3 regions of the Kribbella sp. NPDC051936 genome follow, and region 3 is predicted to be linked to each of the others. Evidence: riboswitches for the same ligand, from Rfam matches in the RefSeq annotation. Region 3 holds a riboswitch; each other region holds the start of a gene.

Region 1 (5,468 bases), on a different contig from region 3:
GGCGGATCGCGGCCTCGGCCGGATCGGCGAGCTCGCGGGCTCCGAGGAGGCCCGTGCGCACGCCCTCCCCGCGAACCAGAACCCGCCGGTCCTGCGCACCCACGACCGCTACGGGAACCGGATCGACGAGGTCGAGTTCCACCCGTCGTGGCACTGGCTGATGGAGCAGGCCGTCGGTTTCGGGCTCCAGGCCGCGCCCTGGACGACACAGCCGAGCGACAACCCGGCGCCGCACCTGACCCGCGCCGCCGGGTTCTACCTGTGGTCGCAGGTCGAGCCCGGGCACGGCTGCCCGATCTCGATGACGTACGCCGCGGTGCCGGCGCTCAGGGCGGACGAGCAGCTCGCCAAGGAGTGGGTCCCGCAGCTGGCGTCGACCCGGTACGACGTACGGCGGTTGCCGGTCGCGGCGAAGCACGGCGTACTCGCCGGGATGGGGATGACCGAGAAGCAGGGGGGCTCCGACGTCCGGGCGAACCTCACCACCGCGACCCCCGCCGGGGACGTGTACCAGCTGAACGGGCACAAGTGGTTCTGCTCCGCGCCGCAGGTGGACCTCTTCCTGGTCCTGGCGCAGGCGCCGGACGGACTGAGCTGCTTCGTCGTACCGCGGGTTCTTGCCGACGGCAACCGGAACCCGTTCGCGCTGCAGCGGCTCAAGGACAAGCTCGGGAACCGGTCGAACGCGTCGTCGGAGGTCGAGTTCCACGGCACGATCGGGTACCGGCTGGGTGACGAGGGCGCCGGGGTGCGGACGATCATCGAGATGGTCGCGGCGACCCGGCTGGACTGTGTGCTCGGCTCCGCGGCCCTGCAGCGGCGGGCGCTGGTCGAGGCTGTTTGGCATACGCGGCACCGAAGCGCGTTCGGTGGGTTGCTGGCGGACAAGCCGGCCATGCAGAACGTGCTGGCGGATCTCGCGATCGAGTCCGAGGCGGCGACGGCCCTGGGGATGCGCCTGGCAGCCGCTGTGGACGCCGCGACCGCGGGCGACCCGCAGCAGGCGGCGTTCCGGCGGATCGCGCTGCCGCTAGCGAAGTTCTGGGTGTGCAAGCGGACGCCGTTCATGGTGGCCGAGGCGCTGGAATGCCTCGGCGGGAACGGGTACGTCGAGGAGTCCGGGCTGCCGCTGCTCTACCGCGAGTCGCCGCTGAATTCGATCTGGGAGGGGTCGGGGAACGTGAACGCCCTCGACGTCCTGCGGGCGCTGCGCAGGCCCGAGTCGCTCGACGCGTGGCTGACCGAGATGGCCGCTGTGCAGGGTGCGGATCAGCGGCTCGACGCGGCGGTGAACGACGTACTGCAAGCGCTTGCTGACATCGAGAACGCCGAAGCCGGCGCGCGGAGGCTGGCCGCGCTGATGGCCCTGTGCCTGCAAGCTTCCTTGCTGATCAGGCACTCGACGCCCGCGGTTGCGGACGCATTCGTGGCGTCCCGGCTGGCCAAGGACTGGGGCGGGGTGTTCGGCACGCTGCCGAGGACGACGCCGTTCCAGCAGATCGTCGAGCGCGCGATAGGGTGAGCGAGTCGCGACTGGCGCGCTAGGTGGAGAACCACCGGGGAGCGAAGAACGCGGGCACCGTGCGCCTGGGTGCCGGCGACCCACTGCAACCGCAGGAGAGACAACGATGACTCAACCCTTCGACGCCGCCGCCGCGTCGGCCGCGTACAACAACGCGCTGCAGGTGATCGCCGCGGTGGAGCCCACCATCGCCGGCGCGATCAAGGCCGAGCTGGCCGACCAGCGATCCTCGCTGAAGCTGATCGCGAGCGAGAACTACGCCTCCCCCGCCACCTTGCTCACGATGGGCAACTGGCTGTCGGACAAATACGCCGAGGGCACCATCGGGCACCGCTTCTACGCCGGCTGCCAGAACGTCGACACCGTCGAGCAGACCGCGGCCGACCACGCGCGGGCCCTGTTCGGCGCGCCGCACGCCTACGTCCAGCCGCACTCGGGCATCGACGCGAACCTGGTCGCGTTCTGGGCGATCCTGGCCCAGCGGATCGAGTCCCCGGCGCTGGCCGAGGCGGGCGCGAAGCACGTCAACGACCTGACCGAACAGGACTGGACCAAGCTCCGCAAGGCGCTCGGCGACCAGAAGATGCTCGGTATGTCGCTGGACGCCGGCGGTCACCTGACGCACGGTTTCCGGCCGAACATCTCCGGCAAGATGTTCAACCAGCACTCCTACGGCACCGACCCGGCGACCGGGCTGCTCGACTACGACGACGTCGCGCGCAAGGCCCGCGAGTTCAAGCCGCTGATCCTGATCGCCGGCTACTCGGCGTACCCGCGCAAGGTGAACTTCGCGAAGATGCGCGAGATCGCCGACGAGGTCGGCGCGACCCTGATGGTCGACATGGCGCACTTCGCCGGCCTGGTCGCGGGCAAGGTCTTCACCGGCGACTTCGACCCGGTCCCGCACGCGCACGTCACGACGACCACGACGCACAAGTCGCTGCGCGGCCCGCGCGGCGGCATGGTCCTGTGCCAGCCGGAGTACGCCGAGTCCGTCGACCGCGGCTGCCCGATGGTCCTGGGCGGCCCGCTCAGCCAGACGATGGCCGCGAAGGCCGTCGCGCTCGCCGAGGCGCGGCAGCCCTCGTTCCAGGAGTACGCGCAGGCGGTCGCCGACAACGCGGTCACGCTTGCCGACGGCCTGATGAAGCGCGGCGTCAAGCTGGTGACGGACGGCACCGAGAACCACCTGGTCCTGCTGGACGTCTCGTCGTACGGCATCACCGGCCGGCAGGCCGAGTCGGCGCTGCTCGACGCGGGCATCGTCACCAACCGCAACGCCGTCCCGCGCGACCCGAACGGCGCCTGGTACACCTCCGGCGTCCGGATCGGTACGCCGGCGCTCACCACGCGCGGCTTCGGCGCCGACGAGTTCGACCGGGTCGCCGAGCTGATCGTCGACGTGCTCTCCGCGACCACGCCGACGACCACCTCCGCGGGCGCACCATCCAAGGCGAAGTACGTGCTGGCCGACGGCGTCGCCGACAAGACCAAAGCCGCCTCGGCCGAGATGCTCGACAAGTTCCCGCTGTACCCGGGCCTCGTCCTCAACTGACATGCGAATCAGCGCCCGCTCCCCCGTGGAGCGGGCGCTGTGTCGTGTGATCAGGAGTCCTGCACACCCGTCAGCACGTCCGGCGAGGGTTTCGCGGCGCGCTTCGGCATCAGTACGGCCGCGAGGACCGCGCCGGCGACAGCGATGCCGGCGGACACCCACATCGTGGTGTTCAGGCTGGTGAGGAAGGCGTCGCGCACGCTGTTCGCGAGGTCGGCCGACCCCGTCTTCGCGGCCACCGCGAGTCCGCCGCCGAGGCTCTTCTCGACCGCGTCCGCTGCCTGCGCCGGCAGACCTGCGGTGTCGACGTCGCGGCGGTAGACCGAGTTCAAGACGGTGCCGAGGACGGCGACCCCGACCGTGCCGCCGACCTGGCGGAACGCCTGCAGCAGGCCCGATCCGGTACCGGCCCGCTCCGGGTCGAGGACGCCGAGCGCCGCGTTCATTGCCTGCGGCATCGAGCACCCGAGGCCGAAGCCGACCACGGCGAACCAGGTCGCGGTGTGGCCGTACCCGGTGCCGAGGTCGGTGAACGCGCCGAGCACGAACCCGGCCGCCATCACCGCGAAACCGGTCATCACGACCAGCCGGGTGCCGACGCGGGCCTCGACCGGTTCGGCCAGCTTCGCGCCGACCGTCATACCGCCGATGAACGGCAGCAGCTTCAGCCCGGTGTGCAGCGCGTCGGACCCGTTGATGCCCTGGAAGTACTGCGGCATCGTGAACAGCAGCCCGAAGATCGCGAACACCGAGACGGTCAGCAGCACGGCGCCGCCGGTGAACACCTTCTCGCTGAACAACCGCAGCTCGATCAGCGGACCGGCGGCCCGCCGCTGCCAGAGCAGGAACGCGCCGATCAGGACGACGGCCAGCGCGAGGTACACGATCGTGACACCGTCACCCCAGGACGTCTCGCCGGCCTTCGTCACGCCGTACACCAAAGCCGCCAGACCCGCGCTGGACAAGACGATGCCGGGCCAGTCGATGGCCGGGCGGTTCGAGCTGCGGCTCTCCGGGACGAGCAACGTGACGGCGAGCGCGGCGAGGAACGCGATCGGCACGTTGATCACGAAGATCCACTGCCAGCCGGCGTGGTCGAGCAGCAAGCCGCCGACAATCGGGCCGAGCGGCATACCGATGCTGTTGGCAACGACGAAGAACCCGATCGCCTTCTTCCGCTCCTCCGCGGTGCGGAACAGCACGGTGATCAGCGACAGCGCGACCGGGACGATCATCGCCGCGCCGACCCCGAGGAACGCCCGGGCGGCGATCAGCTGACCGGCCGAGTCCGACAGCGCGCAGGCGACGGACGCCAGCCCGAACAGGGACAGCGCGATCGCGATGATCCGGCGCCGGCCGTACCGGTCGCCGAGCAGCCCGGCCGGCAGCAGTAGCGCGGCGAGCACCAGGTTGTAGCTGTTCGCCATCCATTGCAGCTGGCTCGTGGACGCGTCCAGGTCCTGGGAGAGCGTCGGGAGGGCGACGTTGAGCACGGTGGTGTCCAGGCCGAGAACGAGAACGGCGAGACACAGGGCGATGAGGACACCGAAGCGCCGCGCGCCGGTGAGCGCCGGCGAGGAAGTGCCGATGGTCGAGGTCATGAAATTCAAAATATCAGAAGTTTGTGATAGTTACGATAGATCAGATTACTGTAAGCTTCAACCATGGCGGAGGAACCGAGCCGGGAGGCAGTCAGCCAGTTCGTCGAGCGCTTCGCGGGCGTGCTGGCGAACAGCGGCGTCCCGACGATGTCGGCGCGGGTGATGGGCGCGATGCTGGTCAGCCCGACCGGCACGATGACGGCGGCCGAGCTCGCCGAGTCGCTGAAGATCAGCCAGCCCGCCGTGTCCGGCGCCGTCCGGCAACTGCTGCAGGTCTCCTTCATCTCCCGCGAGCGGCTGCCGGGCTCGCGCAAGGACCACTACCGGATCCGCGAGGACGTCTTCGCGGCGATCCTCGAGCGCCGCAACCTGGCCCTGAGCGAATGGGAGTCGACCAGCCGCTCCGGCGCGTCGCTGTTCGGCGAGGGCTCCCCCGTCGGCCGGCGCCTCACCGAAGCGGCCGACTTCTTCGCCTTCATCCACGCCGACATGGACCAGATGATCAAGAACTGGCGCTCGGAACACCCACGGTGAACCGCCGCGAGGCGAAGCGGCTCGTCGGTACGGCGTGGCTGGACAGCGACTACCGCACCGCGTGGGAGTTCCGCATCATGCGCCGCCGGGTCCCGCTGTACCGTGCCGCGATCGGTGCGCTGCGCGCGCTCAACGCGGTGACCGGCGGGCGGAACCGTCCGTCGCTGCGGGTGACGCGCTGGGAGCGGGTGGCTCCGCACGGCGGCACCTTCGCGATGGACAAGCTCGAGACGATGACCGGGCGCACCGATCATCC
Region 2 (5,468 bases), on a different contig from region 3:
CCAGGTCGAGCTGGAGCATTACGAGAAGCTCGAGGGCGCCACGCTCAGCCTCGACGGCAAGGCCAACCGGCTGAGCGCGCTGATCCGCGGCAATCTGCCGATGGCCATGCAGGGCCTCACCGTGGTGCCGCTGTTCGCAGGCTACGACGAGGACATCAAGGGCGGCCGGATCTTCTCCTACGACCCGACCGGCGGTCGGTACGAGGAGACCCACTTCTACAGCGTCGGCTCGGGCTCGCTGTTCGCCCGCGGCGCGCTGAAGAAGCTGTACCGCGAGGACCTGTCCGAGACCGACTGCGCGACGGTGGCGATCCAGTCGCTGATCGACGCGGCCGACGACGACTCCGCGACCGGCGGCCCGGACATGCTCCGGCGGATCTTCCCGGTGGTCGGCGTGGTCACCGCGGACGGGTACCGGCGGCTGCCGGAGGACGAGGTCGCGACGCTCGTCGACGCGGCCTGGAGCCAGCGGCACCAGCGGCCCGACGGCCCGGCCTCGGCGTCCCTGACCTGACCAAGATCTCGATCGACTGACGAGGACGACACCTTCGATGAGCGTTCCCTTCTACGTCTCGCCCGAGCAGCTGATGCGGGACCGGGCGGACTTCGCCCGCAAAGGCATCGCCAAGGGCCGCAGCGCGATCGCGCTGCAATATGCCGACGGCATCCTGTTCGTCGCGGAGAACCGCTCGCCCGCTCTGCACAAGGTCGCGGAGATCTACGACCGGATGGCGTTCGCCGCCGTCGGGCGGTACAACGAGTTCGAGAACCTGCGGATCGCCGGCGTCCGGCTCGCCGACATGCGCGGGTACTCCTACGACCGCCGCGACGTCACCGGCCGGGCGCTGGCCAACGCCTACGCGCAGACCCTCGGCGCGATCTTCTCCTCCGGCGGTGAGAAGCCGCTCGAGGTCGAGATCCTGGTCGCCGAGATCGGCGCGAGCCCGGCCGAGGACCAGATCTACCGGCTGACGTACGACGGCTCGATCGCCGACGTCCGGGGGTACGCCGTGATGGGCGGCCCGGCCGAGCAGGTCGCGGACTACGTCGGCGAGCACTACAGCGAGGGCATCTCGCTGGCCGGCGCGCTCCGGCTCGCCGTGGACGCGCTCGGCCACGACGGCACCGAGGTCCGGGAGCTGACGCCGGACCAGCTCGAGGTCGCGGTCCTGGACCGGACCCGGTCGCAGGTGCGCAAGTTCAAGCGGATGTCCGAGGAGACGCTCGCCGGCATCCTGAGCGAGTCCCGCCCGGCCGAGGCCCCCACGGAGCCGGACGAGGGGGAGTCCGAGGCATCGGGCGAGTCGCCGGCCGACGAGGCTCCGGTGGCCCCGTCCGAGGACGACGCGCCGCTCGCGCCGCCGGAGGATCCCGACACCGATCGTCCGCTGTGACGGACCGGCACGAGAGCTCAGCCGCTACCGAGGAGGTGGCGGCTGAGCAGTTCTCGGGCCAGTCGGATGTCGCCCGGGTCGGGGATCCGGAGCCGTGGGAGCTGCTGGGGGAGGAGCCCGGCTTCCACCGGTTCCTGACGGTGAACCTGCGCCGCTACCGGATGCCGGACGGCCGCGAGGTCGACTGGGACGTGTTCGGCCCGAAGTCCGCGGCCGGGATCACGTCCGGTGTGACGGTGCTGCCGTTGACCCCCGAGGGCCGGATCGTGACGGTGCGGATGTTCCGGGCCGGTCCGGACCGGGTCGTCACCAACCTGCCGGGCGGCTACGTCGAGCCGGGCGAAGACCCCGCGCTCGCCGGCGCCCGGGAGCTCGAGGAGGAGACCGGCTACCTCTGCGAGTCGCTCGACATCGTCGGCTGGCAGTGGTCGTCGGCGTCCTCGACGTACCGCAAGTACGTCGGGATCGCGCGCGGCTGCCGCCCGGACGGGAAGCAGCAGCTGGACGAGACCGAGGACTGTGTCCCGGTCGAGCTGACCGTGGACGCGTTCCGCGCCGAGCTGCGCACTCCCGGTGCGATGACCGGAATCGACGCGGCCTATCTGGCGTTGGACCACGCAGGATTGCTTTGACACACTGCGGAGGATCGATATGAGCGACTGGAACGCGAACATCATCGAGGAGTTCCGGGCGAACGAAGGCAAGGTCGGAGGCCAGTTCGAGGGTGCACCGATGGTGTTGCTGCACCACTACGGCCGCAAGAGCGGGCAGGAGTACGTCGCTCCGACGATGTATCTCGCCGACGAGACCGACCCGGACGTGATCTACGTCTTCGCCAGCAAGGGCGGCGCGCCCACCAACCCGGAGTGGTACCGCAACCTCGTCGCCGCCGGTAAGGGCACCGTCGAGATCGGCACCGAGAAGCACGACGTCACGGTCACCGACGTGACCGGCGCCGAGCGCGACCGCATCTACGCCGAGCAGGCGCGCCGCTACCCGGGCTTCGCCGACTACGAACGCCGGACCGCCGGTGTCCGGACCATCCCCGTCCTCGCGCTGAAGCGCGCGTAAGGGGCCGGTATCCTGGCGGCGGACCGCGACTGGCGCTGAGGTGGACGACCACCGGGGAACGGTCTGCCATCCGGCTTCGCCGCGCGCCTGGGCACCTTCTGCGACACAGGAGTGCTCCAGATGACCGCTGATCTCATGATCGGGACCGATCTCGCGGCCGAGATGGTCGCCAAGGCTGCCGAGCGCGCCCGCGCCCTGCAGGAGCGGTACGGCGTCCAGCCGTGCCTGGCGACCGTTCTGGTGGGTGACGACCCGGCGTCGGCGACGTACGTGCGGATGAAGCAGAACCGGTCGAAGAAGGCCGGGATCGCGTCGCGCAGCGTCGTACTGCCGGCCACGACGACCACCGGCGAACTCGTCGCGGAGATCACCAAGCTGTCCGGCGACCCGGCGGTGCACGGGATCCTGCTGCAGCACCCGGTGCCGGCGCAGATCGACGAGCGGGCCGCGTTCGAGGCGATCGACCCGGCGAAGGACGTCGACGGCGTGACCATGCGCTCGTTCGCGGCGATGGCGTTCAATGACACCAACGACACCAACGACACCAACGACACCAACGACACCAACGACCCGGGGTTCCGGTCCGCGACGCCCGGCGGGATCATGCGACTGCTCGCGGCCTACGACGTACCGCTCGAAGGGGCGCACGCGGTGGTGATCGGCCGCAGCCCGATCCTCGGCAAGCCGGCCGGCATGTTGCTGCTGGCATCGAATGCGACCGTCACGTACGCGCACTCCCGGACGCGGGACCTGCCGGAGCTGGTCCGGACCGCGGACGTCGTGATCGCCGCCGTCGGCAAGGCGAACTTCGTCCGCGGCGACTGGCTGAAGCCCGGCGCCGTGGTGGTCGACGCCGGCTACAACGAGGGCAACGTCGGTGACGTGCACTTCGCGGAGGCGGCCGAGGTCGCCCGGCTGATCACGCCGGTCCCGGGCGGCGTCGGGCCGATGACGATCGCCCTGCTGCTGGAGCAAACCGTCGACGCCGCCGAGGCCCAGCTGAGCCAGGGCATGTCCTAGCGGTCGCAGCCGCCGTCCTTGTCCGGGCGTGAGTGCGGCCGGGCGACGTCGTCGATGCCTTTGTAGGCGTACGGATCGGTCCCGGCGACCATGACGATGTCGCGGTAGTCGTGCTTGGCGACGTGAACGCCGTCGGGCACGGAGTGCCAGGGGAGCAGCGACTCGGCGCTCATGTAGTGGTTGGCGAGCGCGCGGCGGAGTCCGCGCCGGCCGGTGTTCGGCAGTGATCGGTGCAAGAGGTATCCGTTGAAGATCACCGCCGAGCCGGCCGGCACCTCGACCGGTACGGCGTCGTCGTCGGAGTACGGGAAGTCGAATGCCTCCACCGTGCAGTCGAAGCGGAGATCGTCCTGCTCCCGATCGGGATAGATGACCCCACGGCGGTGCGAGCCCGGCAAGACCCACAGGCAGCCGTTCTCCACGGTGGCGTCGTCGAGTGCGATCCAGGCCGCGGTCAGCGAGCGGTCCCTGGTCGGGATGAAGAACTCGTCCTGGTGCCACGCCTGGCCCGGCCTGCCCTCCGCCTTGATGAACAGCATGGACTGCATCGCCTTGACGTTGGGCCCGATCACCGCGGTCAACGTCTCGACAACACGCGGCGCGTGCAGGGCGGCGAGCGCGACGCCGGACGCCTTGTGCGGGTGGTGGATGCAGAGGAACTGCCGCAGGACGTCCGCGGAGGACTCGATGGTCGGAGCGCCCTCGACGGTGCCGAGGTCGCCGCGGCACAGCTGCTCAGCCGCGGTGTTCAGTGCGGCGACCTGTTCGGGTGGGAGGGCCTGATCGAGGACGACGAAGCCGTCCCGCCGGTAGGACTCGACCAGCTCGCCGGTGATCTCGGTGAAGTGCATTCAGCCACTGTCGCGGACCACACGGAGCCGGCCAATGTCGCAGACGAGCGTTCTACTATCTGTTCATGATCTTGCGATCGCCGGTGATCAGCGTGAACTCGCCGATCCAGATCGCGGACTACGCTCCCGGAGCGACGTACGGGCCGCGTCGCCTGCCGAACTTCGAACTGCTCTGGATCCTCCACGGTTCCGCGCTCTGGCGGACCGAGGTGTACGACGACGCGGGTGTCCGGCAGGCAACGGTCGAGCGCGAGCTCCGGCCCGGATCGCTCGCGCTCGCCAAGCGCGGGAATCGGGACGCCTATATCTGGGACTGTGATCGCGGATCACGGCATGCCTACGTGCACTTCCAGATCGAGGACTTCGGCGACCTCGGCGATCCGGCTGGTTGGCCCTGGGTGCGGTCGATGTCCGATCCGGGTCTGCTCGAGGAGTTGTGCAGCTATTTGCTGGACGTTCCGACGCCGGCCCGGGGTCACAGCGACCGGCTGGTCGCGACGATGCTCGAGGTCTTCGTCAGCGCTCCGGCCGGCCCGCCACATGCTGACCTGCCGGCCGCCGTCCGGCGCCTGGTCGATCACGTGGCAACCGTGTGGGCCAAGGGTGGTCCCCGGATCGTCGGCGTCGCGGAGCTGGCAGGCGCGGCGAACCTGTCCGCCGGGCATCTGCACCGGCTGTTCCGGCAGGAGTACGGGTGCGGACCGGCGTACGCGCTGGACCTGATCCGGCTGGCCCGGGCCGCGACCGCGCTGCTGCGCACCAACGCCACGATCGCGGAGATCGCGGCCGACTGCGGCTACAGCAATCCGTACCACTTCTCGCGCCGGTTCTCGCTGGCGTACGGCGACCCGCCGGGAACGTTCCGTCGCCGCCGGCAGCTGTCCGATCCACTGGCGCCGGTGCGCGAGGCCGGACTGCTGCCGATGGCCCGCCGGCTCCTCGACGCCGCCCGGAACGGCTGACCCGGCGTGCACGATCCGAGACGGCTGTCCAGTCCTTGACTACCGTGGCCTAGGGTTGGGTGAGACGAAGGAGAAGGAGGCAGCACGTGGCGGTACGGGCGATCCGGGGTGCCACCCAGCTGGACGTGGACGAGCGCGAGCACCTGCTCGAGCGGTCCGCGGAGCTGGTG
Region 3 (5,468 bases):
TCGACCCGCTGGCGACCTCGCAGACGGCGTACATCTCCAAGGACGGAGGCATCGTCAACGCGCCGGTCTCGTTCTCGGTGGTCCCGGCCTCACTCGACAGCTCGTACCTCGACAAACTCGACGCGGCGGTCGAGCCGGCCCGCGCGGCCGGCCTCCAGGTCGAGTACGGCGGCGGCGCCGGTCAGATCGGCAAACAGGCCGACGACCTGCCCTCGGAGGCGATCGGTCTCCTGCTCGCGCTGGTGCTGCTGTTCCTGATGTTCCGGTCCGTCGTCGCGGCCGGACTGCCGCTGCTGTCGGCAGTCTTCAGCGTAGGCGGCGGACTGGCGATCCTCGGTCTGCTGGCGGCGGTGAAGACGTTCCCGGTGTCCGCGCCGACGGTCGCGACCTTGCTCGGCCTCGGGGTCGCGATCGACTACGGACTCTTCCTGGTGTCGCGCCATCGCGAGCAGCTGGAGGACGGGATGAGCGTCCGCGAGTCGGCGGGACGGGCCGCGTCCACCTCCGGTGCGGCCATCGTGGTCGCCGGTGGGACGGTCGTGATCGCGATCCTCGGTCTGTACGTGTCCGGCGTACCGTTCGTCGGCGCGCTCGGGCTGTCGTCGGCGATCGTGGTCGCGGTCACGGTGCTGGCCGCCCTGACGCTGATCCCCGCGCTGCTGGGGCTCGCGAACCTGAAGGTCCTGAACCGCAAGGACCGGCACCACCTCACCGAGGAACGCGAACTCGAGGCCGCTCTCCCGGACGATTCTGCGGTCGCCGCGCATCGTGCGGAGGAACACGAACTCCGCGACGCCGCGCACGAGCGGAGTGCGTTCGCGCGCTGGGGCCGCAAGGTGAGCGCCCGGCCGTGGCCGTTCGGCATTGCCGCGACGCTGGTGCTGCTCATCCTGTCGATCCCGCTGCTGTCGATGAACCTCGGCCAGCTCGACGCCGGCACCGACCCGGCCCAGGACTCCAGCCGGAAGGCGTACGACCTGATCGCGCAGGGATTCGGCCCGGGAGCCAACGGTCCGCTGACGGTCGTCGTCCAACTGGAGTCGGTGAGTGCGGCCGACAAGCAGTCGGTGCTCAGCGGCCTGGCTTCGACGCTGCAGAAGACCCCGGGCGTGGCCGCCGTCCAGCAGCCGAGCACGAACAGCGCCGGGACCACCGCGATCATCAACGTCGTCCCGACCACGTCGCCGTCGTCGGCCGATACCGAGGACCTGGTCAACTGGATCCGTGACGACGTGCTGCCCGGCCAGAAGGAACCGACGTACGTCGTCGGCACCACCGCCGGGTACGTCGACTTCACCGAGAAGGTGGGCAGCCGGATGCCGTGGCTGATCGGGGCCGTGGTGCTGCTCGCCTTCGTGCTGCTGACGGTCGCGTTCCGCTCGCTGCTGATCGGCGTGAAGGCGGCGATCCTCAACCTGTTGTCGGTCGGGGCCGCGTACGGCGTGATCGTCGCGGTCTTCCAGTGGGGCTGGGGATCGTCGCTGGTCGGGATCGACGAGTTGGTGCCGATCCCGTCGTTCGTGCCGATGCTGATGTTCGCGATCGTGTTCGGGCTCTCGATGGACTACGAGGTGTTCCTGCTGTCCCGGGTGCACGAGGCCTGGATCGCGACCGGGGACAGCCACCGCGCGGTCGCGATCGGGATCGGCGCGACCGCGCGGGTGATCACCACGGCGGCCGCGATCATGATCGTGGTCTTCCTGAGCTTCGTCCAGGACGACGACCCGACGGTGAAGATGCTGGCGGTCGGCATGGCCGTGGCCGTGCTGATCGACGCCAGCATCGTCAGGATGATCCTGGTCCCGTCCGTGATGACGCTGCTCGGCCCGCGCGCCTGGTGGCTGCCGCGCTGGCTGGACCGGATCGTGCCCGACATCCAGCTCGAGGGCGGATCGCCGCCGGCGCCCCCGGCGCCACGGGAGAAGGTGGGCTCGGCTCCCTGATCAGTGCCGGAACAGCCGGACACCGGTCACGGTCCGGCGGATGCCTCGCTCGGCGCACGCCGTCGCGACCTCGCCGGACCGGATCGACCCGCCGGGCTCCACGATGTGCGTGACGCCGTACCGCTGCGCCTCGTCGACGTTGTCGCTGAAGGGGAGTACGCCGTCGGACACCATCGTGACGCCGGTGAGCGGCTCGTCCGAGCGGCGGGACCACCAGAGTGCGGCCTTCTCGCCGGCCAGGCGGGTGCAGTCGACCCGGGACTGCTGGCCGGCGCCGATGCCGATCGCCACCGCGTCCTTCACCATCACCACGGTGTTCGACTGGGTGTAGCGGGCGACGATCAGGCCGAGCACGGCGTCGTCGGGGAGGTCGCGCGGCACCGGCAGCGCGTCGCGCTCCTGCGTCAGCCGCGCGCCGAAGATCTCGCGTACCTCCTCGGCCGGCGGCTCGAACTCCGGGTCGACCTCGAGCACCAGGTAGGTCCCGCGCTTCTTCGCGGCCAGGATCTCGACGACGCCCTCGTCGTAACCGGGCGCGATGATCCCGTCCGAGACGACCCGCTTCAGCACCGCCGCCAGCTCCAGGTCGACCGGATGCGAGACCGCCACGAAGTCGCCGTACGACGACTTGGGATCGGCGTCCCGGGCCCGGGCGTACGCCGCCGCCACGGTCTCGCCGAGTGCCGCGCCGGCGGGCGAGACGTGCTTGTACGACGCCGCCGCCGGCCTACCGAGCGTCTCCGTGGCCTCGCGCACCAACTGCCATCCGGTCAGGGCGTCGAGGATGTTGATGTACGACGGTTCGCCCGCGACCACCGTGAACGGCGGGTGCTCGACAGCAGCCGTCTGATGAGGATTCGTTCCGTACCGCAGGCGCATCGGGACCTCCGAGTCGATCGGAGGCGCCCAGGCGGACGACGCCCTGTAGTTCGCTCCCTGGTGGTGATCCACCCTCGCCAGTCGCGGTGGGGCCAGACTACTTCGTGGCGCGGACGACGAGCATCGGCGCGTCCGCGGTCAGCGGCTGCCCGTGCCATCCGCTCTCGATCGTCACGCCGCTGAACCCGGCCTGCCGCAGATCGGCCGTGATCTCGTCGGCCGTCCGGAAGTACAAGACGTTGCGGTAGACCGCGTCGTGGCCGTCCGGGAAGACGTTGTGGGCATCGAACACCACGCGCCCGCCGGCGATCTCGATCAGCTCGAGCCACTCCTTCAGATGTCCGGCCGCCGTGTCGCGCTCGCCGTACGTCGCGTCGCTCGTCCACTGCTCCCACGCGCGGGCCGCCGGATTGCGCGACTCGAACGCGAACATCCCACCGGGACGCAGCGCGGCGGCGAGCGCCGTCACCGACGCCTGGTGTTCCGCGACGTGCATCATCGTGTTGCCGCTGCTGACCACGAGATCCGCGTCGCCGCTCGGCTCGACCACGTGATGGTCGCCGTCGATCCAGGTGACCGCCTCGGCGCCCGGCTGGCGGCGTGCGTAGCCGAGCATCGTCGGGCTCGGGTCGATGCCGATCACCGCGCGACCCGGCGCGACGAGGGACCGGGTGAGGAGACCGGTACCGCAGCCGAAGTCGATGACCTTCGTCGTGCCCTCGGCCAGCGACCGGTAGTAGGCGTGGTCGTCGCCCGGCGGGTTGTCCAGGTCGTACAGATGCACCAGCTGCTCGTCGCCGTACGGATCGTCAGTCACGTATCGCATGCTAGGCAGCCGCGTCGGCCGCGGACCAGGAATATCGGGGAGCCGGTGCGGGGGACGAGTGCCGCACCGGCTCGATCAGGGGATCAGACCGCGGAGACCCAGGCGTAGATGTCGGCGGGACGGCCGGCGTTCTCGGCGTGCTGCGGGTCGAACGGCCCGTGTTTGCGCACCTCGTTGCCCGAGTTGCCCTCGACCGTGGTGATCCTGCCGTCGGTGCCGACGGCAACGACCACGCCGGTGTGCACGCTGGTGTCGGTGGTGTCCGGGCCGGTGCCGTAGAGCACGATGTCACCGGGCTGCATGCCGGTGTCGCCGTCATGCGTGCGGCCCTTGCCCTGGCCCCAGGTGTGGGTCACTCCGATCGGGAGAGGGGGCGGTGGAAACCTTCGAGCGCGCGACCTCAGTATGTGACTGATTAACCTCGCAGAGCCATTGCGGCGGCATCAAGTTACCGACCCGCTGATCGTAAGACGGTTGTCCCAGATATTGAGACACGGGCGAGCCTAACTTGACCCGGTCGCCGGTTGTCGGCGAATAATGCCTACATGCGATCGATTCTCCTCGTACTTGTGCGGCGCGCCGACTGACGCGACCACAGAGTCGAGCGCGCCCCTTCAGCCAACCCGGCGGAAGGGGTTTTTTGTTGCCAATGCGACTATCTGCGACCCAGTAGCGCGGCGGGAACGACCACGAGCGAGGATGGATCGGTCGCGAGCAGTGCAGCTTTTTTGGGCAAAACCGCGTGACTGACTGAGGGAAGGCACTCATGAGTGAGCAGCTGACCGGGGCACAGGCTCTGATCCGCGCACTGGAACATGCCGGCGTCGACACCGTCTTCGGCATCCCGGGTGGCGCGATCCTCCCGGCGTACGACCCGATGCTCGACTCGACCCAGATCCGCCACATCCTGGTACGTCACGAGCAGGGCGCCGGCCACGCCGCCCAGGGGTACGCCGCGGCGTCCGGCAAGGTCGGCGTCTGTATGGCCACCTCGGGACCGGGCGCGACGAACCTCGTCACCCCGATCGCCGACGCGTACATGGACTCGGTGCCGCTGGTGGCGATCACCGGTCAGGTCGCGAGCGCCGCGATCGGCACCGACGCCTTCCAGGAGGCCGACATCCGCGGCATCACGATGCCGATCACCAAGCACAACTTCCTGGTCAACGACCCGGACGAGATCGCCACCACGATCGCAGAGGCCTTCCACATCGCCTCCACCGGCCGGCCCGGCCCGGTGCTGGTCGACGTGACCAAGGACGCGATGCAGACCAAGGGCGTCGACTTCCAGTGGCCGACCGAGCTCTCGCTGCCCGGCTACCGGCCGGTGACCCGCCCGCACCCCAAGCAGGTGCGTGAGGCGGCCCGCCTGATCGCCGCGGCCGAGAAGCCGGTGCTGTACGTCGGCGGCGGCGTGATCCGTGCGCAGGCCAGCGCCGAGCTCAAGGAGCTCGCCGAGCTGCTCGGCATCCCCGTCGTCACCACGCTGATGGCCCGCGGCGCCCTGCCGGACACCCACGAGCTGCACTTCGGGATGCCCGGCATGCACGGCTCGGTGTCCGCCGTCGGCGCGCTGCAGCGGTCCGACCTGCTGGTCTGCCTCGGGGCCCGCTTCGACGACCGCGTGACCGGCCGGCTCGACTCGTTCGCGCCCGAGGCGAAGGTCATCCACGCCGACATCGACCCGGCCGAGATCGGCAAGAACCGCGCCGCCGACGTGCCGATCGTCGGCGACTGCAAGCAGGTCATCACCGACCTGATCGCGGCGCTGCGCACCGAGATCGCGAACACCGGCCGCACCCCGTCGTACGACGCGTGGC

The links. Region 3 has a riboswitch for ZMP and ZTP ahead of AB0L64_RS28665 (5-aminoimidazole-4-carboxamide ribonucleotide transformylase). Riboswitches for the same ligand answer to the same signal wherever they lie in the genome.
Region 1: linked by a shared signal. The riboswitch ahead of AB0L64_RS17225 (glycine hydroxymethyltransferase) and the one ahead of AB0L64_RS28665 (5-aminoimidazole-4-carboxamide ribonucleotide transformylase) in region 3 are both predicted to bind ZMP and ZTP.
Region 2: linked by a shared signal. The riboswitch ahead of AB0L64_RS32640 (bifunctional 5,10-methylenetetrahydrofolate dehydrogenase/5,10-methenyltetrahydrofolate cyclohydrolase) and the one ahead of AB0L64_RS28665 (5-aminoimidazole-4-carboxamide ribonucleotide transformylase) in region 3 are both predicted to bind ZMP and ZTP.

The regions. Positions count from the first base shown of each region.
Region 1 is NZ_JBFAXS010000004.1:682,265-687,732, reverse strand. It holds gene AB0L64_RS17230 (acyl-CoA dehydrogenase family protein) at 1-1,522, shown strand, start outside; ZMP/ZTP riboswitch at 1,520-1,600, shown strand; gene AB0L64_RS17225 (glycine hydroxymethyltransferase) at 1,629-3,077, shown strand; gene AB0L64_RS17220 (DHA2 family efflux MFS transporter permease subunit) at 3,128-4,678, opposite strand; gene AB0L64_RS17215 (MarR family transcriptional regulator) at 4,742-5,212, shown strand; gene AB0L64_RS17210 (hypothetical protein) at 5,209-5,468, shown strand, end outside.
Region 2 is NZ_JBFAXS010000009.1:480,045-485,512, reverse strand. It holds gene prcB (proteasome subunit beta) at 1-514, shown strand, start outside; gene prcA (proteasome subunit alpha) at 552-1,394, shown strand; gene AB0L64_RS32650 (NUDIX hydrolase) at 1,430-2,026, shown strand; gene AB0L64_RS32645 (nitroreductase family deazaflavin-dependent oxidoreductase) at 2,046-2,465, shown strand; ZMP/ZTP riboswitch at 2,481-2,565, shown strand; gene AB0L64_RS32640 (bifunctional 5,10-methylenetetrahydrofolate dehydrogenase/5,10-methenyltetrahydrofolate cyclohydrolase) at 2,586-3,485, shown strand; gene AB0L64_RS32635 (phytanoyl-CoA dioxygenase family protein) at 3,482-4,336, opposite strand; gene AB0L64_RS32630 (helix-turn-helix domain-containing protein) at 4,402-5,298, shown strand; gene aroH (chorismate mutase) at 5,385-5,468, shown strand, end outside.
Region 3 is NZ_JBFAXS010000008.1:243,804-249,271, reverse strand. It holds gene AB0L64_RS28670 (MMPL family transporter) at 1-1,943, shown strand, start outside; gene AB0L64_RS28665 (5-aminoimidazole-4-carboxamide ribonucleotide transformylase) at 1,944-2,822, opposite strand; ZMP/ZTP riboswitch at 2,841-2,910, opposite strand; gene AB0L64_RS28660 (class I SAM-dependent methyltransferase) at 2,920-3,639, opposite strand; gene AB0L64_RS28655 (CHAP domain-containing protein) at 3,732-4,004, opposite strand; gene AB0L64_RS28650 (acetolactate synthase large subunit) at 4,415-5,468, shown strand, end outside.